DNA from 2 places in the Paenibacillus phoenicis genome. Region 2 is predicted to be linked to the other one. Evidence: predicted binding sites of a transcription regulator. Region 2 holds the regulator's gene; the other holds the start of a gene.

Region 1 (15,824 bases), 200 kb from region 2:
GGACAAGCCGGCGATACCGCAAGCCATCGTGCGGAGAATGTCGCGGTCGTGCAGCGCCATCTCGATCCGTTCGTAGCAGTATTTATCGTGCATGTAGTGGATCACGTTCAAGGTGTTCACGTACAGCTTAGCCAGCCATTCCATCATCGGGATAAAGCGTTTCTTCACTTCGTCATAGTCGAGGTATTCCGAAGTGATGGCCGGATATTCCGGACCAACTTGGACGCCGGATTTTTCATCCTTACCGCCGTTGATCGCATACAGCAGAGCTTTCGCCAAGTTTGCGCGAGCGCCGAAGAACTGCATTTGTTTCCCGATTCTCATCGCGGAGACGCAGCATGCGATACCGTAATCGTCACCGTAAATCGGACGCATCAGATCGTCGTTTTCATATTGAATCGAGCTCGTCTCGATCGATACCTTCGCGCAGTATTTCTTGAAGGCGTCAGGCAGTTGCTCCGACCAGAGCACGGTCAGGTTTGGTTCTGGAGCCGGCCCCAGGTTGTACAGCGTATGCAGGAAGCGGAAGCTGTTCTTGGTTACGAGCGTCTTGCCGTTTACGGACATCCCGCCGATCGATTCCGTTACCCAAGTTGGGTCGCCGCTGAACAGTTCGTTGTACTCTGGCGTTCTCAGGAATTTCACGATCCGCAGCTTCATGACGAAATGGTCAACCAATTCTTGAGCTGCTTCTTCGGTTAATGTTCCTTCGGCCAGATCGCGTTCGATGTAAATATCGAGGAACGAAGATACGCGTCCGAGGGACATTGCCGCACCGTCTTGTTCTTTGACCGCTGCCAGATAACCGAAGTACAACCATTGGAAAGCTTCCTTCGCATTGTTCGCCGGTCTGGAAATGTCGAATCCGTACATTTCGCCGAGCTGTTTCAATTCGCCTAAAGCGCGAATTTGTTCAGAAATTTCTTCCCGAAGCCGGATCACATCTTCATCGATGACATCTACTTCAAGAGATTTCAATTCTTGTTGTTTTTGCTTGATCAAGAAGTCTACGCCGTACAGGGCAACGCGGCGGTAGTCCCCGATGATCCGACCGCGGCCGTATGCGTCAGGAAGACCTGTGATGATCCCAGCCTTACGGGCGGCTCTCATTTCCGATGTATAAGCATCAAATACCCCTTGGTTATGGGTTTTGCGAATCGTTGTAAACAGATTTACGATCTCAGCTGGCAGATCAAAGCCATAAGCTTTGCACGCATTGATGACCATGTTGATCCCGCCGAATGGATGGATCGTGCGTTGGAAAGGGGCTGAGCCCTGAACGCCTACGATTTGTTCCTTCTCTTTATCCAAATATCCAGGAGCATGGGAAGTGATCGTGGATGGCGTGTTCACGTCTACATCCAGGACCCCGCCGGCTTCCCGTTCTTTCACGGACAGCTGCGATACGATATCCCACAACGCTTTCGTGTTCGCCGAAGCGCCTTTCAAGAAGGACTCATTACCTTCATAAGGATTCACGTTCGATTGGATAAAATCGCGCGTATCCACTTCCTTCATCCATTTCCCAGGTTTGAAGCCTCTCCATGCGTTTTGCGCCTTGGTTTCTGTTACTTCTCTTTCGATCACCGACATCTTGATTCCCTCCATTTTTATATGTGGTCGCGGTTGAAGGTCTATCCCGCGCCTCATGATCCCTAAAATTTGTGATACTTTTCACAACTTAGACAATTATGGTGCCCGGCCCCGAAGGACCGGGTTCCACTCCGTTAACAAACTTCTGAGGGATCATTTATATTGTAATCATAGCTCTTCCTATCCAAAAGTATTGTGACAAATATCACAATCAGTGATATTTGTCACCATTTTTACACGCCTGTTCACTTATTCTTCAAATCTTCCATAGAAGGCGTCGCGATAAATCTCAGCCAGCTCGCTGACCAGCGGCAGCTTCGGATTCGCAGTCGTACATTGGTCTTCGAAGGCACGGTCCGCCAGGTAATCGACGCGCGATTCGAAATCCTTCGCATCGAAGCCAAGCGCTTGGAACGATTCCGGAATGCCCAGCTTCTTGTTCAGATCGCGCACCGCTTTGATCAAGCTCTTCACGCCTTCTTCCGTCGTGCGAGCCGGCAGACCCAGAATGCGGGCGATTTCCGCATAACGTTCATCGGCAACGAAGTTTCTGTATTTCGGCCATGCCGCGAATTTCGTTGGTTTCTTCGCATTGTAGCGGATGACGTGCGGCATCAGAATCGCATTGGTACGTCCATGGGCCGTACCGTATTGACCGCCCCATTTATGCGCCAAGCTGTGGTTGATGCCAAGGAATGCGTTGGCGAACGCCATCCCTGCGAGCGTCGAAGCATTGTGCATTTTCTCGCGGGCCAGCTTGTCGCCGGTCAGCGCCGATTTCTCCAGGTATTGGAATACCAGCTGGATCGCTTTGATCGCCAGACCGTCCGTGTAGTCGTTAGCCATGACCGAGACGTAAGCTTCGATCGCATGCGTCAGTACGTCCATACCGGTATCTGCAACAGCCACTTTCGGCAAGCTGTAGACGAACTCAGGGTCAATGATCGCAACGTCCGGCGTCAGCTCGTAATCCGCCAACGGGTATTTCGTGTTGCCGTTGATTTTATCGGTAATAACCGAGAACGAGGTAACTTCGGAACCGGTACCCGATGTCGTTGGAATGGCCACGAATTTCGCTTTTTGGCCAAGACGCGGATATTTGTAGATCCGTTTGCGGATATCCATGAATTTTTGCTTCAGATTGTGGAAGTCGGTATCCGGATATTCATAGAACAGCCACATGCCTTTCGCCGCGTCCATCGGCGAACCGCCGCCCAGGGCGATAATGCAGTCCGGTTGGAACTTCGCCATCAGCTCAGTACCGCGTTGTACGGTCGTGGTCGATGGATCCGGTTCAACGTCCGAGAACACTTCGATGGCTACCGGCGTTTGGCGTTGACGCAGGAAATGTTCGACTCTTTCCACGTAGCCGAGCTTCACCATCATCGGGTCAGTAACGATCATGACGCGGGAGATGTCCGGCATCTTCGCCAAGTATTGCGTCGAGTTTTTCTCGAAGTAAATTTTGCTAGGCACTTTAAACCATTGCATGTTCACGGTACGATGATTCACCCTTTTCACGTTGATCAGATTCACGGCCGTGACGTTCGACGAAGTCGAGTTGCGTCCGTACGATCCGCAGCCCAGCGTCAGCGACGGCAGGTTTGTGTTGTAGATGTCGCCGATACCGCCTTGCGAAGAAGGTTGGTTCACCAGGATCCGGCAAGTTGGCATCCGATCGGAGAATTGTTGAATCACTTCCTCATTGTTCGAGTGGATTACCGAGGAGTGACCCATGCCGCCGAATTGCACAACTTCCAGCGCACGTTTAATGCCTTCCTCTGCATTCTTCACTTTGTAGCAAGCAAGTACAGGACTCAACTTCTCTGCGGACAATGGGAATTTCGGACCAACGCCTTCGATCTCGGCAACGAGAATTTTCGTTCCGGCCGGGACGTCGATGCCGCACATTTCCGCGATTTTTACGGCCGATTGACCAACGATCGCAGGGTTCACCGCACATTTCTCCGCGTTGATGGCTCCTGCGGTCAGCTTGGCAGCTTCTTCTTTATTTACAAAATAGCAGCCGTTGGCGATCATTTTCTTCTTCACTTGGTCGAAGATCGGTTCTTCGATAATCACCGCTTGCTCGGATGCGCAAATCATACCGTTGTCAAACGTTTTAGACAGGATCAGGTCGTTGACCGCTTGATCCAGATCGGCGCTCTTCTCAATGAAGCAAGGAACGTTACCAGGGCCTACGCCGAGGGCCGGCTTACCGCAGCTATAAGCTGCTTTAACCATCGCGGAACCGCCGGTAGCCAGAATGCAAGCGACATCCGGGTGATTCATCAGCGCGTTCGTGCGGTCCATGGATGGATTTTCGATCCATTGGATACAGTCCGCAGGTGCCCCGTGTTTAACAGCGGCTTCAAGCAATATTTTAGCGGCTTCCGTGCTGCAGGCTTGCGCGGATGGATGGAAGCCGAAGATGATCGGGTTGCGAGTTTTGATGGCGATCAGAGATTTAAAGATGGTGGTCGACGTTGGGTTCGTGACCGGGGTAATCCCCATGATGATCCCAACCGGCTCGGCGATTTTTTGGAAGCTCTCGTAAGGATTGTCTTCGATGACGCCTACTGTTTTTTGGTACTTAATGCTGTTCCAGATATACTCGGTTGCAAACATGTTCTTGATGATTTTATCTTCGTATACGCCGCGTCCCGTTTCCTCGATCGCCATTTTCGCCAGATGCATATGCTTGTCGAGCCCAGCCAAAGCCATCGCTTGCACGATCTTATCGATCTGCTCCTGATCCATGCTCATGAATGCTTCGGAAGCTTTCTTGGCTTTGTCGATCAACGTTTGAATATACTCTTGCGCGGTTGGCTGAGCCTTAGCAGCTACTTCGTTTTTAACAGCCATCTCTCTCATCCTCCTAAATTTTGATTTAGGGATTGCTTGCAGATGGTGGTCCTAAATCTTATTTGTGAAAAAATTCACTTGCAAGCGAATCCTTATGAAGCTTGTGCGCTTCTCTTTATGTCTTGATCATAGCACAGGCTTTTGATTTTGTATAGTGAAATTTTTCACATACTTTAAAAAAGTTGAAAGTTTTCACTTGTCACGATAAGTTTTTCATATATACTTTACATTGTGTACATAGTATCACCTTTAAATACTTACCGATCGCCAGTTTATTATTTTGCACCGTTTTTAGCGAGAACGTACTGTTCGACATAGTGAAATTTCTCACAATGTTCACTTTTTCGGGCTTTACAGCCCCCAAAAACTAAAAAAAACGGGTTATAATTAATTTAAAATTTTCAGAAAAATTTGGAGCACAAAGGGGAAATCGATGATGAGTGAAATTGTTAATGCCACCCTGCCCCGCGGCAATACGAGCTGTTTTTCAGAGCAAAACTTCAATCGCCTTCTCGTTACGATGAAAGACAAATCTTATCCCGAGGGGACACATTTGTTCTGGGAAGGTGACTATTCCGATAAACTGTTCTACATCAAGCGCGGCCGTGTGAAGTTGACGAAATCGACGGATGAGGGCAAAGAATTGATCCTCTACATGTATGGTGTCGGCGATATGGTTGGGCAAGCCGATCCGTTCTTCAGCTCGAAGCATAGCTTTACCGCCGAAGTCATCGAAGACTGTGAAATCGGCATTATCGAGCAGAAGGACCTGGAAATCATGATCTGTCAGCATTGCGATTTCGCCATCGATTTCATGAAATGGATGGGCATCCATCACCGTTTGACGCAAACCAAATTCCGCGATCTGATGATGTACGGCAAACCGGGCGCTTTGTGCTCGACCTTGATTCGCTTGAGCAATACGTACGGTGAGCCGCACGGAGACGCCATTCTGATCAATAAGAAGATCACCCATACTGACTTGTCCAACATGATCGGGGCAACGCGCGAAAGCGTCAACCGGATGCTGAGCGACCTGCGCAAGAAGGATGCGCTGGACTATGAGAACGGGATGATCGTGATCAAAGATCTGGTCATGCTGCAAGATATTTGCCACTGCGAGCTGTGCCCGAACGAAATCTGCCGCATTTAACCGCCTAGTACTCCCCCCATATTCGGCGTTAGTTCCGGTGTATTGAACCGTCCCATGATTGGAGGGCGGTTTTTTTGCTTTCTTCCCATCGCGTAAAAAAATCCCCCAATCCTCTTCGCTACCCAATGAGGTTGGGGGATACATATGTGGTTATGAGCCCTATGCTTTCTTGCGCATGGGGGAAATGAACCAATATGCCATTGCGACGAATACCGCACCGCCCCCAAATCAAACTTGCCTCATGCTTCAAAAATAGCGCGGCGACCTTCCGATCACCGCGCTGTCGATAGCCGCACTACGCTTGCTGCAAAGCAGCAGCGGCAATGTAGACCTGTTCGTCCTCCACCTTGACCGGGAACATCGTGACCTGCCCGGTATCCGGTGCTTGAACGAGCCCGGTGGTCAGGTCGATTTTCCAATCATACAACGGATCATACAGATAATGACCCGATACGATCCCCTCGGCCAGCGGTCCGCCCTTTGGATGCGGATTTTGGTTCAGCGCCGCAAAAATCCGGCCATCCGATGTTCGGAACACGGCAATTTGCAGGCCGGCCACTTCCACGACACGCCCGATTTGCAGCAGAAAATCCTCCAAGGCACCAACAGGATAAAACGTTTCGCCCTTACTCTCCATACTCATGCACCATGACCCCTTTCTCTAGGACGCTGTATTACAGCTGGCTGCTCACTTCTAACGAGTGATACAATTTGCCAAGCTGTTCGTTGTCGTTCAGCACTTTTTTCCATGGATCGGATACTTGCTTCAAAGCAAATTCAATCCGTTCCATCAGCGCTTTGCGGTTCTTCACATCGTCAACGATAACCGAGCGGATATGCTCAAGGCCCATCCGTTCCACCCATTCCGACGTTCTCTCCAGGTAGTTGCCGGTTTCACGGTAGTACTGCATCAGCGCGCCGCACACTTCAATCAATTCCTCATCGGTTTTCACCTTGCACAGCGAGTCCGCCAAGCGCGGCTTGATCCCGCCGTTGCCGCCAATGAAAACCTCCCAACCGCCGTCATTGCCAACGATCCCGATATCTTTGGTGCACGACTCGGCGCAGTTACGCGGGCAGCCGTTAACCGCCATCTTAAATTTCGCCGGGAAGTCCAGCCGCTCGAATTTGCGCTCCAGCAGCGCGCCCATACCCATTGAATCCTGGGTGCCAAAACGGCAGAACTGCGAACCAACGCAGGTCTTTACTGTGCGCAACGATTTGGCATAAGCATAACCTGACGGCATATCCAGCTCTGCCCACACCTTCGGCAGGTCCTCTTTCTTCACGCCGATCAAATCCAGCCGTTGTCCGCCCGTGACCTTGACCACCTTGACATTGTATTTCAACGAAACATCGGCGATTTTCTTCAGATCTTCCGGCGTTGTGACGCCGCCGTACATCCGCGGCACCACGGTATACGTGCCGTCCTTTTGAATGTTGGCATTCATCCGTTCGTTGACGAAACGCGAAGCTTTTTCATCTTCATGGGTATCCGGGTAGATCATGCCTAGATAGTAGTTAATCGCCGGCCGACACTTCGAACAGCCTTCCGGCTGCGTCCATCCGAGCACATTCATCACTTCTTTGGTTGTCTGCAGCCCTTTCGCTTTAATCTCGGCAACGATCTCGTCCCGGCTAAGCGTAGTGCAGCTGCAAATCCCCTGTTTCGCCGATTGGGTAAAGCCATCGCCAAGCACATATTGCAGGATCTGCTCGACGACCGGTTTACAGCCGCCGCAAGATCGAGTCGCTCCGGTGCTCGCTTTAATTTCGTCGACCGTCGTCATCCCTTGATTTACGATGCAGTCCACGATCGTGCCTTTCGTCACCCCGTTACAGCCGCAGACGATTTCCTCATCGCTCATCGTTTCGACCGATGCCTTCTTCTTGGTGCCGCCGCAGCAGCCCCCGCCCATCAGCGATTCGTACAACTCATCGGTCATCTCCGCGCCTTGCTTAATCAGCTTCTGCAGCTCAGCCGAATCTGTGATATCCCCGAACAGCACTGCCCCAACCAGCTTGCCGTCCTTCAGCAAAATTTTCTTATAGGTGCGTTTCCACTCGTCCTTGCTGACGATCACTGTATGCTCCGGTCCATCGATAAATTCACCGGTGGAGAATACATCCACGCCGGAAATTTTGAGCTTGGTCGATACGACCGAACCCTCATAAGGCGCGGTATCCACGCCGCTGATATGCTTCGCCAACACCATCCCCTGCTCGAACAAAGGCGCAACCAGACCGTAACAAACCCCGCGGTGCTCCGTACATTCCCCCACAGAATACACACCTTCAAGCGAGGTTTGCAGATAGTCGTTCACGACGATCCCACGGTTCACTTCGATGCCGCTGGCTTTAGCAACCGCAACATTAGGTCGGATTCCCACAGCCATAACGACGAATTCCGCCTCCAGCTCCGTCCCGTCGGCAAAGCGCAGGCCGCGAACCCGATGGTCGCCAAACAGCTCCGTCGTTTGTGCGCCCATCTTAAATTTGATCCCTTGCCGCTCCAACTCTGCTTTCAACATGCTCGCTGCCTGATGGTCTAACTGGCGTTCCATCAGATCTTCCATCAAATGTACAACCGTCACGTCCATCCCCAGTTGCACAAGGCCTTTGGCCGCTTCCAATCCCAACAGTCCACCGCCAATGACGGCCGCCTTCTTGTAGGTCTTCGCCGCCTCCAACATTTGCTTGCAGTCCGCGATGTCACGGAAGCCAACGACCCCTTCCTTATCGCTGCCTGGAATCGGCAAGATCAGCGAATTGGAGCCCGTTGCGATCAGCACTTTATCGTACGGGACGCGCAACCCATTATCGGCGACGACCTCTTTGGCTTCGGCATCAATCCGTTCCACTGCAGTTCCGACATGCAGGGTGATCCCGTTCTCTTTGTACCAGTTCAAATCGTTCAGCACGATATCGTCCAGCGTTTTGCTGCCTTCCAGCACATATGACAGCATAATTCGATTGTAGTTCGGATGCGGCTCGCTTCCGAATACCGTAATGTCAAATTTCGTAGTCAACTTCAGGATTTGCTCTACCGTGCTGATTCCGGCCATTCCGTTACCGATAACAACTAGTTTCTCTCGTTCCATTCCCATATCTTTAGAATGCCTCCTCCAATAAACACCTGGGTCTCATGCAACTTGGCGATAGTTAAAATTTGAAGTGCTCCCATGCTCCCAGTATACTTTTCAAATAAGGAGGACTTTGTGATTCCATTCACATTAATTGTGAAAATTTTAACATACTTTTGTCATAACTTTTTCAATGTTCTGTAAAAAAATCCGCTCTCCCGGATGATCACCAGGATTACGGATCTCTAAGTTACATCGTACTTCTATTGCGTCGTCAAGGTAATCTCCACGTAGTCTTGCGGCTTTAATCTCATATCCAGGCCATTATCCAGCAGCTTCTTCCCATTCACTTTCAGGATCCATTGCTCGTCCTGCTTAGGGGTATAGCCGCCGACGGAGATAATTGATTTATGGTTAGGGTTAAACTGTACCAATCCACTGTGCTTCAGGAGATCTCGAACGGTGGTGTTATCACTGTATTTATGGACAAAATATTGCTTCTGACTGCCCCCGTCGATAATCAACAGCAAGGACGCCAGCGGCGAGATCGCTTCATAGCTGTCCACCGTCTTGACGTAAACCAGCAGCTTGTCACCCATTTGCAGCTCCTGATCCCAGTTGGTAGAGGCCAGCTCCTTATCATTTAGCCGGGTCCCCCATTCCAACGCCGAATCCAGCGACACCTCCCCCACCGATTGAATGGCGGACTGGTCCTCTGTAAATTTGACAATCCCGCTGCTTGCCAAGGCATGACGTACCGTTAACCCGTCGATATAATCAAAATGCAGGTTACGCGTCACATCAGGGATAAAGGTGCCTCCATCAATCATTAATGTGATATCGTGGGGGTGTTCTACTTCTGTTGTCTGCGTCTCCGCTGGTGTCGGTTGATCCATAATCTGGCCGCGGGCGCACGCCGACGCGATTATGATTATAGTCAGTCCTGCCATACATCCAACGAACCATCGCCATCTGTTAAACATAGCCGCCCTGCCTTTCTCCTCATCATTTTCCCAACTTCGGCCAGATCGTATTCCTTCTTCTTAAGCATACCGGACAAAGTGCAGGTTCTCAAATTTCAGGCTCCCTGATGGATATTGGCAAAAATAAAAAGGCCCCCGTCATCGGAGGCCTGTTGTATGTTCAGATGTCTTACTTAAGTACGTCGTGATCAACGTAGCGTTCGCCGTTCATTTCGCTGATCAACTCAATCGCTACCTTCGCGCCGTCGCCGGCGGTAATGATCGTATGCACGCTTACCCCGGCAACTGTTCCCGCTGCCCATACGCGCGGAATGCTCGTACGGCCTTGGCCATCCGTAGCAATCACCGTCTTAATTCGAGGTTCGCGGCCTTCCTTCAACTCCAAGCCGATAGCGCTTGCAAGGTCGGTTAACGCGCCGGTGGCCAATATGATATGAGACGCTTCATAACTGCGGCCGGATTCGGTCTTCACCGTAACCGTTGAACCACCGTTCGTATCGATGTCAGTTACTTTCTCTTCAATGAACTTCGCGCCGAATTTCTCCGCTTGCTCCCGGCCGATCTTCAGCAAATCGGGTCCGGAAATGTCCTTCGCACCGTAATGATTCTCGATCCATGCCCGCTTGGTCATGCTGGTGTTGCTGTCCAGAACGAGCGTTTCTTTACCGGCCTTCGCCAAGAAAAGTGCTGCACTGGCTCCTGCAGGTCCTGCTCCAATAACAATTACATCAGCCACACGTACACCTACTTTCTATTATATTCCATGCCGCCCGCTCGCCGGTAACGGCATGTTTGTTGTTTACTTAATCCACTCTTCCGCCCAGGACTGCACTTGTTCCATAACGGGACGAAGCGCCCGGCCTTTCTCCGTTAATTCATATTCAATCCGAACCGGCGTCTCGGGATAGACATGGCGAACCAGGATTCCTTCACATTCCAGATCCTTCATCCGCTCGGATAACATTTTATCGCTCATGGAAGGAATCTGATTGGAAATATCCTTGAATCGCTTGGGACCGCTCATCAGCGTTTTGATGATCAGACCGTTCCAACGTTTGCCTAAAAACGAAAATGCCGATTCAAACCGCGGACACATCGCCTGGGAATGCTCATCCATAAAATTCACCTCGTTATCATCGCCGACCTAAAGGCTGAAAGCTTACAATTTGTTAGTATATATCATAATAGCATATTTATCGAAGGAAAGTAAGGGGGATGACCGATCATTTAAAAAAACGACCGCCCAGGCGGCGGCCGCTAATATAGTATATTACGTTGGTTGTAACTTATACCCACCACATTTCGGCGGCAGAATCCTCCACCAGCACCTGCTGAAGGTTGCGTACCGCCTTCGTAAACCCTTCGTCGATCGACATCAGGCCGTCTTCATGCTCGATGCTGACGACATAGTCGTAGCCGTACAAGCGAAGGGCGCTGATGATGTCCGCCCAGGTTTTCAAATCATGGCCATAACCAACCGTACGGAACTGCCAAGCCCGGTTCTGCATCATGGTATAAGGCTGCATATCCGTAAGTCCGTAACGGTTCACGTTCACCGGATCAATCGTCGTGTCCTTGGCGTGGAAATGGTGAATCGCACCAGCCCGGCCAAGGATCGAAATCGCCTGCACCGGATCAATCCCCTGCCACCACATATGGCTCGGGTCCAAATTGGCGCCGATAGCTTCCCCGGCCGCTTCGCGCAGGCGAAGCAGCGTGGCCGGCGTATGCACGGAGAAACCGCCGTGCAGCTCCAAACCGATTTTCACATGATGCTCTGCGGCATAACGGCCCATTTCCGACCAGTACGGAATCACCTTATTGTTCCACTGCCAATCGAGGATTTCCTGGTAATCGTTCGGCCACGGTGCGACCGGCCAATTCGGGTATTTCGCATCCTCATGATCACCGGGACAGCCGGAAAACGTATTAACAACCGGCACCTCCAGCAGTTCAGCCAATTGGACGGTCTTGACGAAGGCGTCATGGAACTCTTGCGCCACCGCCTTTTGCGGATGCAGAGGATTTCCGTGGCAGCTCAGCGCACTGATCGTTAATCCGCGCGATTCCACCGCCCGCTTGAACTCCTCCCGCGCTTGTTTATTCTCCAGCAGTACATCGGGATTACAATGCGCGTTGCCAGGATAACCGCCAGTCCCGATCTCTACGGCTTTTAACCCCTGGGCGGCTGCCTTATCCAACGCCTGCTCCAACGGGAGCCCTCCGAACAATACGAGAAATACGCCTAATTTCATTCCCGGTTCCCTCCCGTGATTAATCAAAATAAACGGTCTTACCTGTTCTCGCCGACTCGTAAATCGCTTCCAAAATTTCCGTGACGACCAGCGCTTGCTCCGGCTTCACCAGCGGTTCCTTATCCTCGAGAATCGCCTGCACCCAAGCTCTTGCTTCACGCGTTGCCTCGGTTTCCTGTTTGCCCTCAAAGAAGGCAACGCCGCCCGAACCCAAATCAATCTTCGTTTCATACAGGCGACTCATTTTCTCGCCGTTGATGCGCAGGCCGTTGGTCATGTCCGCGCCGCCTTCCGTCCCGCACAGCAGCGTCTTCGCTTCGCCGATATCCACGATGTTCAGCGCCCAGCTCGATTCAAGAATGATCGTCGCGCCGTTCTTCATCGTAATGAAGCCAAATGCAGAGTCCTCCACTTTAAATTCCTCCGGATTCCAAGGCCCAAACGCATTTGCTGCATTCTCGCGGCTGCCGAGTTTATGGAAGACGGAACCGGTGACGCTCTTCGGCTCGTAGTTGTTCATCAGCCACAAGGTCAGGTCCAGGGCATGGGTCCCGATATCGATCAACGGACCGCCGCCTTGCTTCTCCTCGTCGAGGAAGACGCCCCATGTTGGCACTGCCCGGCGACGAAGCGCCAGCGCCTTGCCAAGATAAATGTCGCCGAGCTCACCTTTTTCGCAAATCTCCTTCAAATACAAGCTGTCGCTGCGGAACCGGTTTTGGTAGGCGATTGTCAGCTTCTTGCCCGTACGCTTCGCTGCATCCAGCATTTGACGAGCCTGCTCTGCCGTCTTAGCCATCGGCTTCTCACACATGACATGGCGACCGGATTCCAACGAAGCAATCGTAATTTCGGCGTGGGAATCGTTTGGCGTGCACACATGCACAACTTCAGCATCGCTTTCCTCTAACAGCTGGCGATAATCGGTATACACCTTGGCGTTCTCCCCGCCGTATTGCGCTGCGGCTTTGGCTGCGCGCTCCTCGATAATATCGCAAAATGCGACCATCTCCACCTCAGGCTGCTGGGCCAGGCTTGGCAAATGTTTTCCGTTCGCAATCCCGCCGCAGCCGATAATGGCTACTTTCAACGTTTTAGACATGAAGTTTACCTCCTTTTTGCGCATAGTCACGTACCCATTCCATGCTTGTCTGAATGCTCGTGAGCGAATCTCCGGCGCAATGATCCTGCTCGACGATTAACCATTCCACCCCCGCAGCAATCGCAGCATCGCCGATTTCCGTGATGGCAATCTCCCCGCGGCCAAGCTCAACCGTATCCGGCGAACCGTCCGCCTTCTTGACCACGTCCTTCCAGTGCACCAGCGGAAGCCGCCCCGTATATGTAGCGATATAATCCAGCGGATTCGCTCCAGCAAAGGCGACCCAGCAGGAATCAAGCTCAACCTGCAACAGGTGTTCAGGCACTTGCTCGTAGATGGCGTCAAGCACCGGCTTGCCGTCGTGCTGTAACGTCAGCTCAAAATCATGATTATGATAGCAAAGCACCAAATCTTCCTCTTTGCACTTTTCACCGAATTTTTTCAAATCTTCGATGATTTCCGACCAACGGTTGCGGTCTTCCTCTGCCAAATAAGGAACGATGATATAGCGGCTGCCAATCGCTTTATTAAACGCCAATTCCTCGTCGATCGCTTCCTTCAACCGGGTATATGGGGTATGCGCACCAATCGCCGTTAATCCCGTCTCCCGCAAAATCTCCTGTACTTGCTCTGCCGTGCGCCCGTAAAATCCGGCAAACTCGACCCCTTGATAGCCAAGCTCTGCCACTTTGCGCAAAGTTCCTTCAAAATCCCGTTCCAAATGATCTCTTACCGTATACAACTGCAAACCAAGCTTCGTCATGATTTCATTCTCCTCTTCATCATAGTAAGTCCGATTAGAGCTCTACAGGGCTCAACAGGATATGCCGACCTTCCTTCGAGGACCGGGCAACCGCATGCATCGCCTCCAGGACATGATAAGCCAGTTTGCCGCTGGCTCGATGCTCCCGGCCTTCCTGTATCGCTTGCACCATTTCCTCAATACCGCGTCCCCGCTCGTTATCTCCGCTGGCAAACACCGGCGGCAGCGTCTCCCAAGTCTCTTCCCCGGCCCGACGCAGCTTCACCTCACCGGTAAACCAGTTCGGATCAGGGACTTCCAGCGTACCTTCGGTGCCGTAAATCTCAATCCGCGGCAGCATGCTGCCGCCCCGCACGTCAAAGCTGGTCACCAGCGTACCGATCGCCCCTCCCACAAAATCCAGCGTTGCGCTGTAATGGGTTGGCGTATGAACGGGAATCGGGGTGCCCGCTTTGGGACCGGACCCGATCGTCCGCTCCGGAATCTGGCTTCCCGCCGAACCGCTGATCCGGCGAATCGGTCCAAGTAATTGGACCAGCGCCGTCAGATAGTACGGCCCCATGTCGAACATCGGCCCGCCGCCTTCTGCATAGAAGAACTCCGGATTCGGATGCCAGCTCTCCGGCCCGCCGCTTACCATAAACGCGCTGGCTGCCACCGGACGGCCGATCAGCCCGTCTTGAATCGCCTTGCGGGCCGTTTCCAGTCCGGCGCCAAGGAAGGTATCGGGGGCACAGCCGACGCGAAGATGGCGTGCAGCGGCCAGCTCCAGCATTCGACTGGCATCCTCCAAGTGGATGGCCAGCGGCTTCTCCACGTAGACATGCTTGCCGTGCTCCAGAGCCGCAATGTTAATCGCCGCATGGGACGAAGGCACCGTGAGATTCAGAATCAGGTCGATCTTAGGATGCCGCAACATTTCTTCAACTGTGAATACGTTTTCAATTCCGAATTCCTCGGCCCGCTCGCGCGCCTTCTCCGGAAACTGGTCGGCCAGCGCCACAACCTTCAGCCTGTCGCTCTTCGCCAAATGACGGAGGTAAGCCGGACTGATGTTGCCGCAGCCGATAATGCCAATCTGGATGTCTGTCATTTTGGTCACTCCTGCCAAGCAGATGTTTGTCAATTTGATGCGCTACCCATGTACCATGGTATTTCAAATTGCTCCAATGTAAAATGAATAATATGATTGAAACATGAACAATCTGGTCATTTTTTTCGAGAACCCTGTGGAGGACACCGATGAACAAAGAGGTAAACCTGCAAATTTTACATGCCGGCTATTCGTTGCACCGCAAGCCGTTCCACACGACCCAGCCGAACGGGCACGAAAATTATCTGATCCGCCTGCAGACGTTAGGCAAATGCCGTACGCGGTTAAACGGGCGGCTGGAGTTGCTTGAGCCTGGGGATTTGCTGCTGTTTGCCCCCGGGGACCCTTACGAGCTGAAAATCGAAGCCGAAACGAACGGAACAGGCGAACCGGTGGTTTCCAGCGGAGATTACCATATTTTTTTGTCCGGGGAATGGATCGAGTCCTGGTGGAACCGCCGGCCGCTTCCGCACCGCTTGAAGGTTCCCCTGTCCGAAGGGATGGTTGGGGCCTTCCGGCAGATTATGCTGGAGCAGCGCCGCATCTCCAACCCGATGCCGGAAATCTCCGAGTACTACTTGAAGATTCTGTGCCTGGAGATCGAACGGAATTTGCTCGAGCAGCCGCAGCCCACCTATCCTACCTATCTTGCCCACCGTCTGAAAAATTATATCGAAGAAAACGCCTCCTCCCCATTTAAGCTGGAGGACGCTGCAGCCCACGTCGGCATCAGCGTGTCGCGGGCGGTGCATCTGTTCAAGCAGGCCTTTGGCACCAGCATGATTCAATACACGCTGGAGGTGCGGCTGAACATGGCGCGCGAGCGGATTATTTTCAGCCCTCTGTCGCTGGAGCACGTTGCGGAAAGCTCCGGTTTCCCCAGCTACAACTACTTTCATAAAGTGTTCCGCAAGCGGTTTGGCATGTCGCCTAA
Region 2 (15,824 bases):
CGGGACCTCGCGGCAGCGGCGTGATTTGTTTGAACGGTGCGGCGGCACGACTTGTGCAGCCGGGCGACAGTGTCATCATTATTTCTTATGCCCAAATGTCGCCGGAAGAAGTCCGCAGCCATAAACCAACCGTCGTGTTCGTTGACGAAAACAACAAGCCGGTGGATAAGGCGCATCAAGAACTCCATGCCATGATCCGTTAATAAGGTTGTTCAAAAAGCATCTTCGGATCACGAGGAGGCCATGGGGGAAGGGGCTCGGCGTCAGCCGGGCCCTTCGTATGTTTAATTATGATGCGGCCGCGCTACACTATTCATGCCGCTGAATTGTATTCGATTTTTCGCATATAATTGGGCCGTAGTTCGCATTACCCCCAATCTATTCGATTTTTCATATAGAATTTGGGAAATTGCCCGCTCAACCCACAATTTTGTATGAAATTTCGAATACAATGAGCTGTAAATCGCAACAAACGCTGAAATGTATTCGATTTTTCACATCCAATCAGAGAAACGGGCCATCAAAAAGTGTAATTCCTCCCTGCCGGAATGAAATCGTCCCCCGAAACAAAAAATGTACGTAAGGCTCGGACTGATTTCATTTTCGTTAGGGGGATGCGAATGATGTTTCAGCATGTGTTTGCGGAAATGAATGAGATGTTGGACGAAATCACGAGGAAATACCCCTTGGCCGGCCATGCCCAGAAGCAGGAGCTCGCGAAGAAATGGAGCCTGCTTCAGCATATGAGCGACGGCATTATCGAGGAATGGCTGAGCTTTGAGGAGAAAATGGGATATTTACGCCATGCGTTCCGGAGCCTGGAGTCCAGAGAGACCCCCGATCTTCCTGAATTGGATGACCCCGCCTTTGTGAAAGGCCAAGGGTATTACAAGCTGCTGATGTTTCCCCAGGCTTCTGCTCAATTTGAGCAGGTGGTGAAGCAATTTACGGACAGCGTGTTGGCTCGGACTTATCTAGGGATGTGCCATCTGCACCTCGAGCAATTTGACAAAGCCGCCAAGCATTTCTGGATCGTGCTGGAAAAGGCTGCGAACAAGCGGCTGCGTTCCATTATATACAACGCGCTGGGGTGTATCGAGGCGCACAAGGGCGTATTTGAGAAGGCAAAAGAGTACTTCAAGTTGGCTCATCACAGCGATCCGTCCTTGCCCGAGCCGTTGGCCAATTTGGAGGCTTGTGCGAACAGTACAGGTAAACTGCATTACGGCCCCGAGTTAACTTCGCTATTGTAGGATTTATGATTCATTAACTGCAGGTCACGCACTTATTTACGGCATGTTTTTGGAAGCGATGCGAACACCGCTCATGGCGGCGCATCGCTTGTTTTGTTTTGTGATTTTTATTACAGATATGGTTTGTATTAATTTTCAAATTGGCTATCTTCTGTTATGCTGTAAAGAGACTGGAATGAAGGGACAACTAATTGCAATGAAATATGCTGTGCTTGATTTTGAAACGACGGGTAACCAGTCCTCCGATGATATTATTCAAGTGGGACTTGCCATTATAGAGCCGGATCGATCGATTTCTCAGGTGTATCGTTCCTTCGTCAAGCCAGGCGTTCCGATCCCACCGTTTATTACGGGGTTAACGGGCATCACCGATGAGGATGTGAAGGATGCGCCGGAGCTGGACGAAGTGATGATGGAGATGGTTCCACTCCTGAACGACGTCGTGTTGGTTGGGCACAACGTAGCATTTGATTTTAATTATCTGCAGAGCGCCTTGGACAAAACGGGCTACTTGCCGTTCACCGGACGGATCCTGGACACAATGGATTTCTTGAAAATCCTGTTCCCTTCGCTGACTTCTTACCAGCTGGGGATGGTGGCGGCGGAGTTCGAGGTGGAGCATGAGCGTCCGCACCAGGCGGACAGTGACGCGCTGGCGACGGCGCTGATTTTCCTCAAATGCTTGGAGGAATGTGACCGACTGCCGCTGCTGACCTTACAGCGTTTGGCCGATCTGTTTGCAGGTGAGGACAGCGATCTCGGGTGGTTTTTTGATGCCATGGTGCAGGAGAAGGAGCGCGAAGCGCTGCCAAGCGAAGACGGCTTTGTATACTACCGCCAATTCGCCTTGCAGGTTGAAGATTGGCTTGACATTGAAGCGCCAAGGGACAGCACGGAGCGCAATCCGCTGGCGGGCGTGACCTTCGAGCAGTTTATGGAGCAGGTCCGGGAACGATTGCGGGAGCGTTTGCCGCAGTATGAGGAGCGGGAAGCCCAGAACATGATGCTGAATGAGGTCATGCGGGCTTTTGAGGAAGACAAGCATTTGCTTGTTGAAGCTGGAACGGGAACGGGCAAATCCTTAGGATATCTGCTGCCGGCCATTTACCACAGCGTCAAGAACGAAGAGAAGGTCATGGTCAGCACGCACACCATCAACCTGCAGGAGCAGCTTAGGGAGCGCGATGTGCCGTTGTTGACGGAGGTCGTGCCTTTTCCGTTTCGTGCAGCCGTTTTTAAAGGTAGGCAGCATTATTTGTGCTTGCGCAAATTTGAACATAAAATAAATAGAAAAGACTTCTCAACACCTAAAGAAGAGGTGATGACGGCCGCGCAAATGGTCGTATGGCTTACCCAAACGGAAAGCGGCGATGACGAAGAGCTGAATCTCGGCAATCGCGGCGGTGATTTATGGGAGACGGTGGCCAGTGAGTCGGAATCCTGCTTAGGCCGATCCTGTCCTTGGTTCCGCAAATGCTTCTATCATCGCGCAAAACACGAAGCCGGTGTCGCGGACGTGGTCATTACGAACCACTCTAAGCTGTTTACGGACATCCAGGCGGGGCATCAACTGCTGCCGGGTTACGAGCGGCTGGTTATCGATGAAGCGCATCATTTAGAGGATGTGGCCGGCAAGCATTTGGGGATTCATATGAAGTATTTTACGGTCGTGCATACGCTGACCCGGTTATTTAAAGACAGCAAGACGGGGCAGCTGGCCAACCTTCGCAGCTCGCTTGAAGCGTCGGGCGCGGAGAAAGCCTCAGAATGGTGCTCAGTCATCGACGGAATCTATCCAACGCTGGTGGACGTGAAGGAGAGCTGGGACAAGCTCAGCGAGCTGCTGTTCAGCTTGATGCCTGACCGCAGCGACGCCGCCCCTGGCGATCCCGGGCAATTCGTGTACCGGCTGTTGCCGAATCGAAAACCAAAGGATTGGGAGACGCTGACCGCGCTCGAAAATCAAATTTACGTAGGTCTTGGCGACGTGCTTCGGAAAGGGGAGCGCCTCCTGTCCGAAATCCGAGAAGAGCAGGACGATTATGCAGCGGAGAGCCTGATCACCGATATCAGCGGCTTGTTTAAAGATTTAGCCGGGGAACGGGAAGCGCTGCGCTTCTTCATGAAGCTGGAGAGCGAGGACACCGTCTATTGGATGGAGGCGAACGGGAACTTCCGTAGCCGGTCGCTCCAAATGTATGCGGTGCCGATTGACGTCAGCGCTCAATTGAAGCAATTTTTCTTCGACCGGAAGAAGAGCGTCGTAATGACGTCCGCGACTTTATCGGTGGATAAATCGTTCCAATATATGATCGAGCAGCTTGGCTTGACTGAGGCGGCGGAAGAGGATCGGTTGATCACAGCGATGCTGCCCTCGCCGTTTAACTACCGCGATCAGGCGTTGCTGGTGATCCCGCGCGATTTTCCAAGTGTGAAGGGCAGCGTGGGGGATGACCATTTCATTCATACGCTGGTGCAATCGCTGGCGGATGCCGCGGTGGCGACGCAAGGTCGCATGCTGGTGCTGTTTACATCCTATCGGATGCTCAGGCAGGTGTATGACCCGCTGAAGGAACTGCTCGCAGCGGAGGGAATCACGGTGATCGGACAAGGGATGGACAGCGGCAGCCGCACCAAGCTGACCCGGCGGTTCCAAGGGAACAGCGCATCGGTGCTGCTCGGGACAAGCAGCTTTTGGGAAGGGGTGGATATTCCTGGCGAGGCGCTGACCAGTTTAGCGATCGTACGCTTGCCGTTCCAGCCGCCAAACCACCCGCTGATGGAAGCGAAGAGCGAACGCCTGCAGCGGGAGAAGAAGAATCCATTCATGAAACTGTCCGTCCCGCAAGCGGTTATCCGCTTTAAGCAAGGATTCGGACGACTTGTCCGCTCGTCGCAGGACCGCGGCATCGTGATCGTTTATGATACCCGGATCCTGGAATCTTATTATGGAAAATATTTCTTATACTCTTTGCCCGGACCGAAGATGGAGCATATGCCATTAACTCAGATGGTTCCGCGCATCTCGGAATGGTTAAATCCCGAAGCCTAAGCCGCTTCATAGATCGCATTGAAGAATAGGGGGAACAAGCATGAAGTCAGATAAAATTTCGGACGCTGTCGTCCGCAGACTGCCGGTTTACCTGCGTTTCTTAAATGAACTCAGCCGACGGGAGGTGCCAACGGTGTCCTCCCAGGAGCTCGGACAGAAGCTGGATCTCAATCCGGCGCAAATCCGTAAGGATTTGGCTTATTTCGGCGATTTTGGCCGGAAGGGGATCGGCTACGATGTCGCTTATTTGATTGAAAAAATTCAACAAATTCTCAATCTGGACCAACAGATTAACGTCGCGCTGGTGGGTGCCGGGAATCTGGGGCAAGCCCTTTCGAATTATAATGCGTATTTGAAGGATAATATGAAGATTGTTGCGGTGTTCGACGCTTCACCGGCTAAGATCGGCAAGCAGATCAACAACATCACGATTCAGCCGATCGAAGAGCTGGCGGAAACCGTCCGGGCGAAAAATATCCGCATCGGCATCATCACCGTGCCGGATACGGAGGCGCAACGCGTAGCGGATGAGCTGGTTGCCGCCGGAATCGGTGCGATTCTGAACTTCGCGCCAACGATTCTGAAGGTTCCGCCGGAAGTTCGGATCCATGCGGCTGACTTCACTACTGATTTGCTGAGCTTGGCTTACTACTTGGAAGACGGAAAGGAAACAAGCAACGTATGAGTCGTAAATGGTTAATTAAGAACGGGACGTTTGCCGTCTTAAATGCGGACCGTCCTGTAATTCACGGATATATGCTCGTTGAGGGCGATACGATCAGCTATATTGGCGAAGAGCGCCCGGAAGGCGTGGAAGGCGCCGAAACGTTGGACGGCAAAGGGTTGTTGTTCCTGCCGGGCCTGATCAATACCCATGGCCATGCGGCGATGTCGCTGCTGCGCGGCTATGGGGATGATATGGTGCTGCAAACCTGGCTGCAGGAGAAAATGTGGCCGATGGAAGCCAAATTTACTGCGGCGGATGTGTATGCCGGTACGGCGTTATCTGTGTTGGAAATGCTCAAGGGCGGGACGACGACGTTCCTGGATATGTACGATCACATGGACGAAGTGGCCAAAGTCGTGGAGGAATCGGGTATTCGCGCCGTGTTGATGCGCGGGGCCATCGGGTTGTGCTCCCCGGAAGAGCAAGATCAGAAGCTCAAAGAAGCGATCGCGTTTGCTCAGAACTGGCACGGCAAGGCAGAAGGCCGCATCACCACGATGATGTCGCCGCATGCACCATACACCTGCCCGCCAGCCTTTATCGAGAAATTTGTGCAAGCTGCCCATGATCTCGATTTGCCGATGCACACGCATATGTCGGAGACGCGCGCCGAGGTAGAGCAGAACGTTAACGATTACGGCGTCCGCCCGGTAGAACATTTGCTGAAGCTGGGGATGTTCTCCCGCCCGACCCTGCTTGCCCACGCTGTGCATTTGACGGACGAGGAAATCGACATCTTGGCAGCGCACGGCGTTACCATCTCGCATAACCCAGGCAGTAACCTGAAGCTGGCCAGCGGGGTCGCCCGCATACCAGAACTCCTGAAGAAGGGCGTAGTTGTATCGCTGGGTACCGACGGTCCGGCGAGCAATAATAACCTGGATATGCTGGAGGAGATTCGTTTGGCTGCGCTGATTCATAAAGGCGTATCCGGCGATCCAACGGCGGTTCCTGCGCTGGAAGCTCTGAAAATGGGGACGGAATACGGCGCGAAATCGGTCTTCTTGCAAAATACAGGCAAGCTGGCTGCTGGCATGAAGGCGGATATCATCGCCTTAAATACGGAGCAAGCCCATTTCCTGCCGAGAACGGATTATATCTCCCATACCGTTTATTCCGCTGGCGCCAAAGATGTAGAGCATGTCTGGGTCAACGGTAAGCAGGTAGTCAAGCACGGTGCTTGTCTGACACTGGATGAAGAACGCATCCGCTACGAGGCGCAAGCGGCGTTTGAGGGACTGTTGGCACGATAATGAGCGGCGCGCGGTTTCCTGAAGGAGGCTGCTTGCTTAGGAAGGGAAAGGAAGAGTAGCTTGAGAAAGCGAACGAAATGGATCCTGCTGTCCCTCGTGATTCTGTTGATCGTGCTCCTGGGTCTCCACCGGTTTTATCTATACATTCATGAGGATACGTGGAAAGCCGAAAGAGCCGCTATCCAGCAGGCGAAGCAGGAGACGGATCTCGTCCGGGGCGACAAGGTTTGGAAGTCGGTATGGGATGAAGTTACCTGGGTCGTGCAAGGGGAGGATGCATCCGGCCGCCAAATGATGGTCTGGCTAAGGGAAGGACATGATCCAGAGGTACGCTTGCTGTCCGATGGCAAGTCCGAGAGCCAAATGCGTGAGATCATCAAACAATCGTTGCCGGGTATCCGGGTGGTTCGGCTGCTGCCAGGCATATACAATAACCAATTGGTGTGGCAGCTGTTCTATAAAGAGAAGGACCACCATTATTATCGGTTTTTCAGTTTCACGACCGGCGAAGCTTTGCCGGAAGTGTTCACCCTGCCGAACCGCTGACAGGGGGTCTATGGATCAATCATAAATAAACGGTTTCGTTGTTTAGGCGAAGAGCCTGAATCGCGGAACCGTTTTTATTTTTTGGCTTGAGAAAAAGTAGCATTTCGGGGTAGAACTACTAGCGTTCATTTTTAAATATCTTCACACTTTTCTTCGAAATTTGATATACGATGTGATATACTCATATTTGTAGTTTTGATATACGGGAATATATATCACAGAGTTGATAGTTTATATAGATAAGGGGGGCATCACGTGAAACTGCGTATTGGACCAATTGCTGCAAGCATTGCTATTTCCGCCCTTGTATTATTTGGTGGATGGTTCCTATATCGGCAGTGGGCGATTGAGCGTCCGCTGGAGAATATTGTGAAGAGTGTAGATGGAGTAAATCATGTCGATATGAACGTGAAAGCGGACGAGCTGGAGCTTAAGCTGAATTTAAAGCCGGGGACGGATCTTGGTGCTCTGGTGCGTCAAATTGAGAAGAACGGGGAGAAGCAAATCGGTAGCCGAACTTTGAAGCTGGATATCGAGGATCATTCTTCGCCGGAACTTGACCAGCTGTGGGAAAACGCCATGTTTACCGTTGCTCAGGCTATGGAAAATAAGCAATATACACAAATTACAGCTGCATTGAAACAGATGGAGCAAGAAAACAGCAAGCTGAAAGCTACGGCAGAGATGGATGAGAAGAACGTGTATATCACCTTAACGGACGGACAATACAGCAAATTTATCATTTTGCCGCGTTCGCCGGAACGGATGGGGGTATGGCCAAATGCGTAAATGGATGATTGAAGCCGCGCTTGGCTTTATTCTCGTACTGATCGTGTTTCTGGCAGTGATCGGCGTTAACGTGATTCCGCTCGTTACGGCCATCGTGTTGTTCGGCGCAGTATTTGCAATGCTCAAAATACGCGGCGGCATCACGATTGGAGCTGCCCAGGAACGGAAACGCAAAAAGCGCGGGCCGGCGAAGCTAACCTTCGAGCAGATCGGCGGTCAGGAGAGCGCCAAGCAGGAGCTTCGCGAAGCGCTGGACTTCATGGTGCGCCATGAGGAAATCAGCAAGTTTGGTATCCGGCCGATCAAAGGGATTTTGCTGACCGGGCCTCCCGGAACCGGGAAAACATTGCTGGCCAAAGCGGCGGCGCATTATACGAACGCGGTGTTTGTGGCCGCTTCCGGCAGTGAATTCGTTGAAATGTATGTCGGCGTGGGGGCAAGCCGGATTCGTGATCTGTTTAAGGAAGCCAGAACCCGCGCGGTTAAGGAAAACAAAGAAAACGCGATTATTTTCATTGATGAAATCGAAGTGATCGGCGGTAAGCGGGAAGGCGGACAGCAGCGTGAATACGATCAAACGCTCAACCAGCTGCTTACGGAAATGGACGGCATCTATACGTCCGACACGCCGCGGATCTTGCTGATCGCGGCGACCAACCGCAAGGAGATGCTGGACAGCGCGTTGCTGCGGCCGGGCCGTTTTGACCGGCATATCCAGGTTGATTTGCCAGACAAGAAGGGACGCCGTCATATCCTCGAACTGCATGCAGCCAACAAACCGCTGCGGGAGGACGTTGATTTGGACAAAATCGCCGAAGAATCGTTTGGCTTCTCCGGTGCTCAACTGGAAAGCGTGATGAATGAAGCGGCGATCTATGCGATGCGGGATGGCGTGGATCAAATCACTCAGGAACATTTGTCGGTTGCAATCGATAAAGTGCTGATGGGTGAGCAGACCGACCGGCAGGCCGCCGAGGAGGAGAAGCGCCGCGTGGCCATCCACGAATTGGGCCATGCGATTGCCGCGGAGGTTGTTGCCCCAGGCAGCGTCAGTCAGGTTGCATTAAGCCCGCGCGGAAGAGCGCTGGGGTATGTCCGGCACAATCCGCAGGACGAGAAGTACTTGTACACCAAATCGTATTTGGAAGGTCAAATTATGATCGCCTTGGCCGGAGCAGCCGCAGAAGAAATTTACTACGGCGGGCGCAGCACCGGGTCAAGCAACGATTTCGAGCAGGCGTTAAAGATCGTGCATACGATGATGACGTCGGGACTGACCGAGCTTGGAATCGTGAATATGGACATGGTGACGACCGAGGTGCTGATGAACGAAAATACGCGAATTTTGGAGGATCTTGCCGCCAGAACAAAGCGATTGCTCGAACAGCATTCAGCAGTTTTCGACAAATCCTTAGAGATATTGTTAAAAGAAGAACGTCTCTCCGGCGAGCAATTTCGTTGTCAATTTCGTGACAGCGCCCATTTACCGGCATAATTCATGATGCCGGTTATTTTTTTTTACTTTTTCTTCGTGCTAAGATATTATTATATGTTGGGTGTTAAAAGATGTATGTTTCGACATCTGGAAAACCATATTATGTACAGATGATGAAAGGATGGAGCGAGAGGACCATGAATTACAAACGAATTGGTGTCATCGGCGGCGGCACAATGGGTCAAGGCATCAGTGAAATGCTGGCTGCTAAAGGGCTGGACGTGTTGCTCGTGGAGGAGACAGCCGATAAATTGGATCATGCATATAACATGATCGAGACGAGTCTGGAGAAACAGCTCGAGAAATGGGCGATCACAAAAGCGGAGAAGAAATTGATCTTATCCCGTATTCATAAAGTTACACACTTTGCCGAACTCGGTACCTGCGATATGGTGATCGAGACCATTTCGGAAGATTTGAATGCCAAAAAAGAGGTATTCAAGCAACTGGACCAAGTTTGTCCAAGCAACATTATTTTAGCAAGTAATACATCCACGCTGAGTTTGACCGAGATTGCCGGCGGAACGAAATATCCGGAGCGCGTCATCGGCATGCACTTTATTTATCCTGTTGCCAAAATCAATCTGGTGGAAATCATCCGCGGTCTGAAAACTTCGGATACGACGTTTGAAGAGACGAAGCGGTTCGTTGAAGAGGTCGTGGAGAAACGCGGCATCATGGTATACGAATCTCCGGGCTTTGTAACATCCCGGATTATTTGCGTTATGATCAATGAAGCGCTGCATGTACTGGGCGAAGGCGTTGCTTCCGCAGAAGAAATCGATGAAGCGATGCGCATGGGTTACCAATTCCAATACGGTCCGCTGGAAATGGCCGACCGCTTTGGTCTGGATTCGGTGCTGGCCGCTTTGGAACGGATGTTCCGCGAATTTGGTGAACTGAAATACCGTCCTTCCTTCGTGCTCAAGAAAATGGTCCGCGCCGGCAATTTGGGTGTTAAAACGGGCGAAGGCTTCTTTAAATACGATAAGGACGGTGATCGGCTGTGAAAGTGTTAGTTATTAATGCAGGAAGCTCCTCTTTGAAATATCAGCTGTACGATATGACGAATGAGTCCGTTTTGGCCAAAGGCCTGGTCGAACGGATTGGCATGGATTCCTCGATCCTGACCCACAAACCAACGGGTAAAGAAGAAGTGACGGAGGTCAGTGAAATTCTGGAGCATACGACGGCGATCCGTAAAGTGCTTGAGAAATTGACCGACAAAGAGCATGGCGTTCTGTCCTCGGTTGATGAGATTCAAGCGGTAGGTCACCGCGTCGTGCATGGCGGCGAAGCGTTTAAAGGTTCTGCTCTCGTTACGCCGGAAGTTAAAGCTGAAATCCGCCGCTTGTTTGATCTGGCGCCGCTTCATAACCCGCCGGCGATCATGGGGATCAATGCGTCTGAGGCGAATATGCCAGGCGTTCCAAACGTAGTGGCCTTTGATACGGCCTTCCATCAAACGATGGAAGAGAAGGTGTACTTGTACCCGATTCCGAAGGTATTGTACAAGAAGCATCGCATCCGCCGTTATGGCGCGCACGGCACTTCGCACCAATATGTCAGCCGTGTGGCAGCGGAATTTTTGAACCGTCCGATCGAAGAGCTGAAGATCATCACCTGCCACATCGGGAATGGAGCCAGCTTGACTGCGGTTAAAGGCGGAGTATCGGTGGATACCTCCATGGGTCTGACGCCTTTGGAAGGCTTGATGATGGGTACGCGCAGCGGTGACTTGGATCCAACGGTCGTTACCTTTGTGATGAATAAGGAAGAGCTGTCCATCAGCGAAGTGAACTCGATGCTGAACAAGCATAGCGGTCTGCTCGCCATCTCCGGCAGCAGCAGCGACATGCGGGACATTACAGACGGCTGGGAAGCCGGCAAACCCAATGAAACGCTGGCCTTTGAAATGTACGAATATCGCCTGCGCAAATACATCGGTGCGTATGCTGCGGCAATGAACGGGGTTGACGTCATCGTCTTTACGGCCGGCGTCGGCGAAAACTCGGCGATCGTCCGCGAGAAAACCTGTGAAAACCTCAGCTATTTGGGCGTTGAGCTGGACAAAGAACTGAACAAGGTTCGTTCCGGGGAACCACGCCGGATCTCGACTCCGAACTCCAAAGTTGAGGTTTTGGTCATCCCGACCAACGAAGAGCTGATGATTGCTCGCGATACGCTGCGGATCGTGCAGGAATCGAAGTAAAATACGGCGAATTTAAACCTTTGGGTTTTAAATATCGTTATCGTTAGAGGAGAGATATAAGCATGGCGGTCAAAACTGTGATTCGTCAAGTGAATGAGCATGTCGGGGAACAGGTCGTCATCGGCAGCTGGCTCAATAACAAACGCTCCAGCGGTAAAATTCAATTTTTGCAGCTTCGGGATGGCACGGGTTACATCCAAGCCGTTGTTGTAAAGAACGAAGTGTCCGAGGAAACTTGGAACAAGGCGAAGAGCTTGACCCAGGAATCCTCGATGTACGTAACGGGTGTGATTCGTGAGGAGCCGCGAAGCAAGTCCGGTTATGAAATGACGGTTTCCGACATTGAAATCATCCAATTGACCGAAAACTATCCGATTACGCCTAAAGAACACGGGGTCGATTTCTTGATGGACCATCGTCATCTGTGGCTTCGTTCCTCGAAGCAGCGGGCGATTATGGTCATTCGGGCTGAAATTATTCGCGCCGTGCAAGAGTTTTTCGATCAAAACGGGTTTACTTTGGTGGATCCGCCAATCCTCACGCCAACTTCAGCGGAAGGAACCACGAACCTGTTCCATACGAAATATTTTGACGAAGACGCCTATCTGACGCAAAGCGGCCAGCTCTACATGGAAGCTGCTGCGATGGCGTTAGGGAAAGTGTACTCCTTCGGACCGACGTTCCGTGCTGAGAAATCCAAGACGCGCCGCCATTTAATCGAGTTCTGGATGATCGAGCCGGAAATGGCCTTCACGGATCATGAGGAAAGCTTGAAGATTCAGGAGAACTTCATCACTCATGTGGTGCAATCGGTATTGAAAAACTGCCGGGCTGAGCTGGAAGCGGTAGGCCGCGACGTGTCCAAGCTGGAAGCAATCCAAGCGCCGTTCCCGCGGATCACGTATGACGAAGCGATCGAATACCTGCATTCGCAAGGCTTTGATATTCCTTGGGGTGAGGATTTCGGGGCGCCGCATGAAACGGCGATTGCCGAACGTTACGACAAGCCGGTATTTATCACCCATTATCCGGCGGGAATCAAGGCGTTCTATATGAAGCCGGATCCGAATCGTCCGGAGGTCGTGCTGTGCGCCGATATGATTGCTCCGGAAGGCTATGGGGAAATTATCGGCGGCTCGCAACGGATCGACGATCCGGTTCTGATGGAGGAACGCTTCAAGGAGCATAACCTGTCGCCGGAAACGTACCAATGGTACCTGGACCTGCGTAAATACGGCTCGGTGCCGCATTCCGGCTTCGGCCTCGGATTGGAGCGGACCGTTGCTTGGATCTGCGGTCTGGATCACGTACGTGAGACGATTCCGTTCCCGCGGATGCTGTACCGGTTGTATCCATAAGGCAACTAGTGAAAGGTGAGCTTGCTATGGCCATGAAAGAAGGCAACAACGCTTGGGCGAAGGGAATGGCTTTTGGGATGGAGGCGGGGATGGTGAACGTCCCTTACCCGCTGCTCGCCCATTACCGGAAGCTCCGTTTAAGCGATACGGAAGCGATGTTGCTGATCCAGCTACTGGCTTTCCAGCAAATCGAGCGTAACGATTTCCCGTCGATTGAACAGCTGGAATCACGGATGGACATGGCACCCGGAACGCTTGCCCCGGTCATTCGCGGTTTATTGAAGGAAGGCTGGATCAGCATCGACGAGACGGTTGATGAAGCAACCGGCATCCATTCGGAGCATTATAATTTGTACGGAATGTACGAGCGGTTGGGCGAGTGGCTGGCTGCGCAGCAACCGGCCGCGTCCGGCCACAAGCCGGTAAAATCCGATCCTGAAGTTCGTGAGGAGCCGGAACGGAATCTATTTGTCATCTTCGAAAAAGAATTTGCCCGTCCGCTTTCGCCGATGGAATGCGAGACGATTTCCAGCTGGGTGGACCAGGACCGTTATCCGGAAGAACTGATCCGTTTGGCGCTGAAGGAAGCGGTATTCGCCGGAAAGGTCCATTTCCGGTACATTGACCGGATATTGCTGGAATGGAGCCGCAACCGCGTGCGTACAGCGGAGGACGTCAAAGCTTATACGCAACGCTTCCGCGGAGGGTTGCGATCATAGGGCGAAGTAATAGAGTGCCTTCTCCAAGAGGAGAGGGCACTCTTTTTTGTGGGGATCTTTTAGCCCTGAATCACAGCGATGACAAAGATTACCCAGCCCGCGAGGAAACTAACACCGCCTAGGGGCGTGATGGCGCCCAGCTTGCGGATGCCGGTCAAGCTCAAGGCATACAAACTGCCGGAGAACAGAATGATCCCGACAAGCAGGAGCCAACCGGCGAGGACGATTAGACCTCCGCTCTCGAGCTGTGCTGCGGTAAGACCCAGCAGAATTAACCCGATTCCGTGGGCGATATGGTATTGGATGCCGGTTTGATACGTTTTTTGCCGATCTTCGGTTAAGCGGTTTTTGAGGGCGTGTGCGCCGAAAGCCCCCAGCGCAACCGCGAGAAACATCATGATTCCGCCCAAAGTAAGCAGTAAAGTCATTTTGGATCAACACCTCCACCCAAATCTTACCGATTCCCCACAAGCTCGTCAATCGGGCGAAAAAACAAGCAGCGTGTTCATAGTGAACGCGCAGCTTGTTTTATGGAGGTAGCCCTCCTTATTTGGCCGGAAGCTCAATTTGGCCGTACCCAACCGTGGTGAACCAATCCTTGACCGTATCGAAGTCATTGGAGAAGGACAAGCACAAGAGCAGGAGAATTCGGGCATGAGCCGCATTCAGGTTGTCGCCGGCGATAATACCTTCACCGCTGGAATAGTTGCTGCCCGAGCCGGTCCGGGTCGTCGTAACGAACACGACGCCTTTCTCGATGGCGGCTTTACGCTCCTCGGTCATGGCCTTCGAGATGCCGCCTGCCCCGGTGCCAGCCGTAACGATGCCTTTGGCTCCATTGGCGACAAATCCGCTGATCGCACCTGCACCTGCATCTTGATAGGAGTAGGCGATTTCGACCTTCGCCAAGTCCTTTTTGCTGATTTTGCTCAGATCAAACGGAGTTGCCCAATCTGCAGCGGATTTCAGAGCGCGGAATGGTGCGCGGTAAACGCGGATTGTTTTTTCGTCGATATATCCAAGAGCCCCAATTTCCGGAGTCACGAACGTATCGGTACGGTAGGAGTTCGTTTTCGTAACTTCGCGGGCGGCATGGAATTCGTCGTTCAGCATGACGACGGTGCCGAAATATTTCGTCTTGCCGCTCGCCGCCAACTTAATCGCATTATAGAGGTTGGCTGGAGCATCCGTCCCGATCACTGTCCAAGGCCGCATAGAACCTGTGACAACGACCGGTTTTGGACTGCGTACGGTCAGATCTAGGAAGTAGGCGATTTCTTCCATCGTATCCGTACCGGTTGTAACCACTACCCCATCTTGCGTTTTGAGTGCTTCATCTACTTTCAAAGAAAGATCATATAATTGCTCGATCGTATAGGCGCTGGAACCAGAGTTACCGAATTGATAAGTAGAAACTTCAGCGATTTGATCTTTATTTGGGAGGGAGGCTACCAGATCGGCAATCGGCAGCGAGCCGGCTCGATAGGTTTGGAAGCTCGTTTCATCCGTGGATTGCCCGGCAAGCGTGCCGCCGGTGGCGATGACCTGTACTTTCGGCAGCTTCTTTACAACTTCGGTCGCGGTAACGGTACCTGTAACCGTTTCGGCTGCAGAAGCTGGAGAGAGATATAAATTGGGGAGCAGTGCGGTCACGGCGAGGCCGGTGACTAATAAGGTCTTCAAACTTCGAGATGTCCACTTCTTCATTCCATCAACCTCCAAGATGTTTTTTTAGTTAACGATATGTAATTAAACCTGACGCAAAATTCGTTAACTTGAGAGAAATTATAGTTTGATGTCATGTATATTGACAAACGAGTTGAAAGGCGAATAAAACGCTTAAACCTATGAATATCAAGCATTTACACTTTCTATGTTGATCACGACAGTTGTTTTAAAATATTTAAAATATCCAAATTCAATGTAATATTTTATGACATTGATTTCATTTTCGGTAGTTTGTAGCACTTTTGCGGGTTCAAACGTTTTTTCAAATAGTGTGCAGGGGCAGGGCGGACAACCGTCGTCAATATGTTGGGAGGAGGGGAGAGTTATTGATGAAAGATCGTTTGTTCTAAGATTTCAGCAGGGAGATCGCAGCGTCTTTCCGTGGCTGGTCCAGGAATATGGGACCTATGTGTACCGGGTAGCCTATTCGGTGCTACATGATGCGAAGGAAGCAGAGGATGCTGCGCAGGAAACCTTCCTGCAAATCTATAAATCTCTCCCGGAGTATCGCTCTCAAGGTCTCAAGACCTGGATGACCCGGATCGCCGTCAACAAGTCGATCGACATCAAGCGGAAGAGGGACCGGCGCAAGGAAGAGCATTGGGACCCGGCGGATCTGGACCTGCACGCAACGGATTCGGATGAAGGCAACTTGTTTGGGTTAATCGATGCCGAGCGGACGGTGGAGGTCC

Evidence for each region. The regulator Rex, encoded in region 2, represses fermentation and respiration genes when NADH is low (regulators of the CRP and FNR family bind a similar motif). The targets are predictions, from matches to a motif close to TTGTGAAATATTTCACAA.
Region 1: the regulator Rex is predicted to act here: its motif matches at 8,849-8,866, upstream of nirB (nitrite reductase large subunit NirB).

Annotation. Positions count from the first base shown of each region.
Region 1 is NZ_JAYERP010000001.1:1,792,950-1,808,773, forward strand. Features, by position in the region: gene pflB (formate C-acetyltransferase) at 1-1,593, opposite strand, end outside; gene adhE (bifunctional acetaldehyde-CoA/alcohol dehydrogenase) at 1,843-4,458, opposite strand; gene U9M73_RS08530 (Crp/Fnr family transcriptional regulator) at 4,895-5,611, shown strand; gene nirD (nitrite reductase small subunit NirD) at 5,907-6,254, opposite strand; gene nirB (nitrite reductase large subunit NirB) at 6,286-8,718, opposite strand; gene U9M73_RS08545 (hypothetical protein) at 8,958-9,590, opposite strand; gene U9M73_RS08550 (FAD-dependent oxidoreductase) at 9,847-10,413, opposite strand; gene U9M73_RS08555 (winged helix-turn-helix transcriptional regulator) at 10,477-10,794, opposite strand; gene U9M73_RS08560 (sugar phosphate isomerase/epimerase family protein) at 10,964-11,932, opposite strand; gene U9M73_RS08565 (Gfo/Idh/MocA family protein) at 11,952-13,034, opposite strand; gene U9M73_RS08570 (sugar phosphate isomerase/epimerase family protein) at 13,027-13,797, opposite strand; gene U9M73_RS08575 (Gfo/Idh/MocA family protein) at 13,832-14,890, opposite strand; gene U9M73_RS08580 (AraC family transcriptional regulator) at 15,040-15,824, shown strand, end outside.
Region 2 is NZ_JAYERP010000001.1:1,593,327-1,609,150, reverse strand. Features, by position in the region: gene panD (aspartate 1-decarboxylase) at 1-203, shown strand, start outside; gene U9M73_RS07540 (tetratricopeptide repeat protein) at 624-1,253, shown strand; gene dinG (ATP-dependent DNA helicase DinG) at 1,450-4,305, shown strand; gene U9M73_RS07530 (redox-sensing transcriptional repressor Rex) at 4,346-4,990, shown strand; gene U9M73_RS07525 (amidohydrolase) at 4,987-6,285, shown strand; gene U9M73_RS07520 (cell wall elongation regulator TseB-like domain-containing protein) at 6,346-6,831, shown strand; gene U9M73_RS07515 (hypothetical protein) at 7,087-7,620, shown strand; gene U9M73_RS07510 (AAA family ATPase) at 7,613-9,115, shown strand; gene U9M73_RS07505 (3-hydroxyacyl-CoA dehydrogenase family protein) at 9,253-10,125, shown strand; gene U9M73_RS07500 (acetate/propionate family kinase) at 10,122-11,327, shown strand; gene asnS (asparagine--tRNA ligase) at 11,390-12,685, shown strand; gene U9M73_RS07490 (DnaD domain-containing protein) at 12,712-13,404, shown strand; gene U9M73_RS07485 (DUF423 domain-containing protein) at 13,464-13,832, opposite strand; gene U9M73_RS07480 (asparaginase) at 13,951-15,111, opposite strand; gene U9M73_RS07475 (RNA polymerase sigma factor) at 15,542-15,824, shown strand, end outside.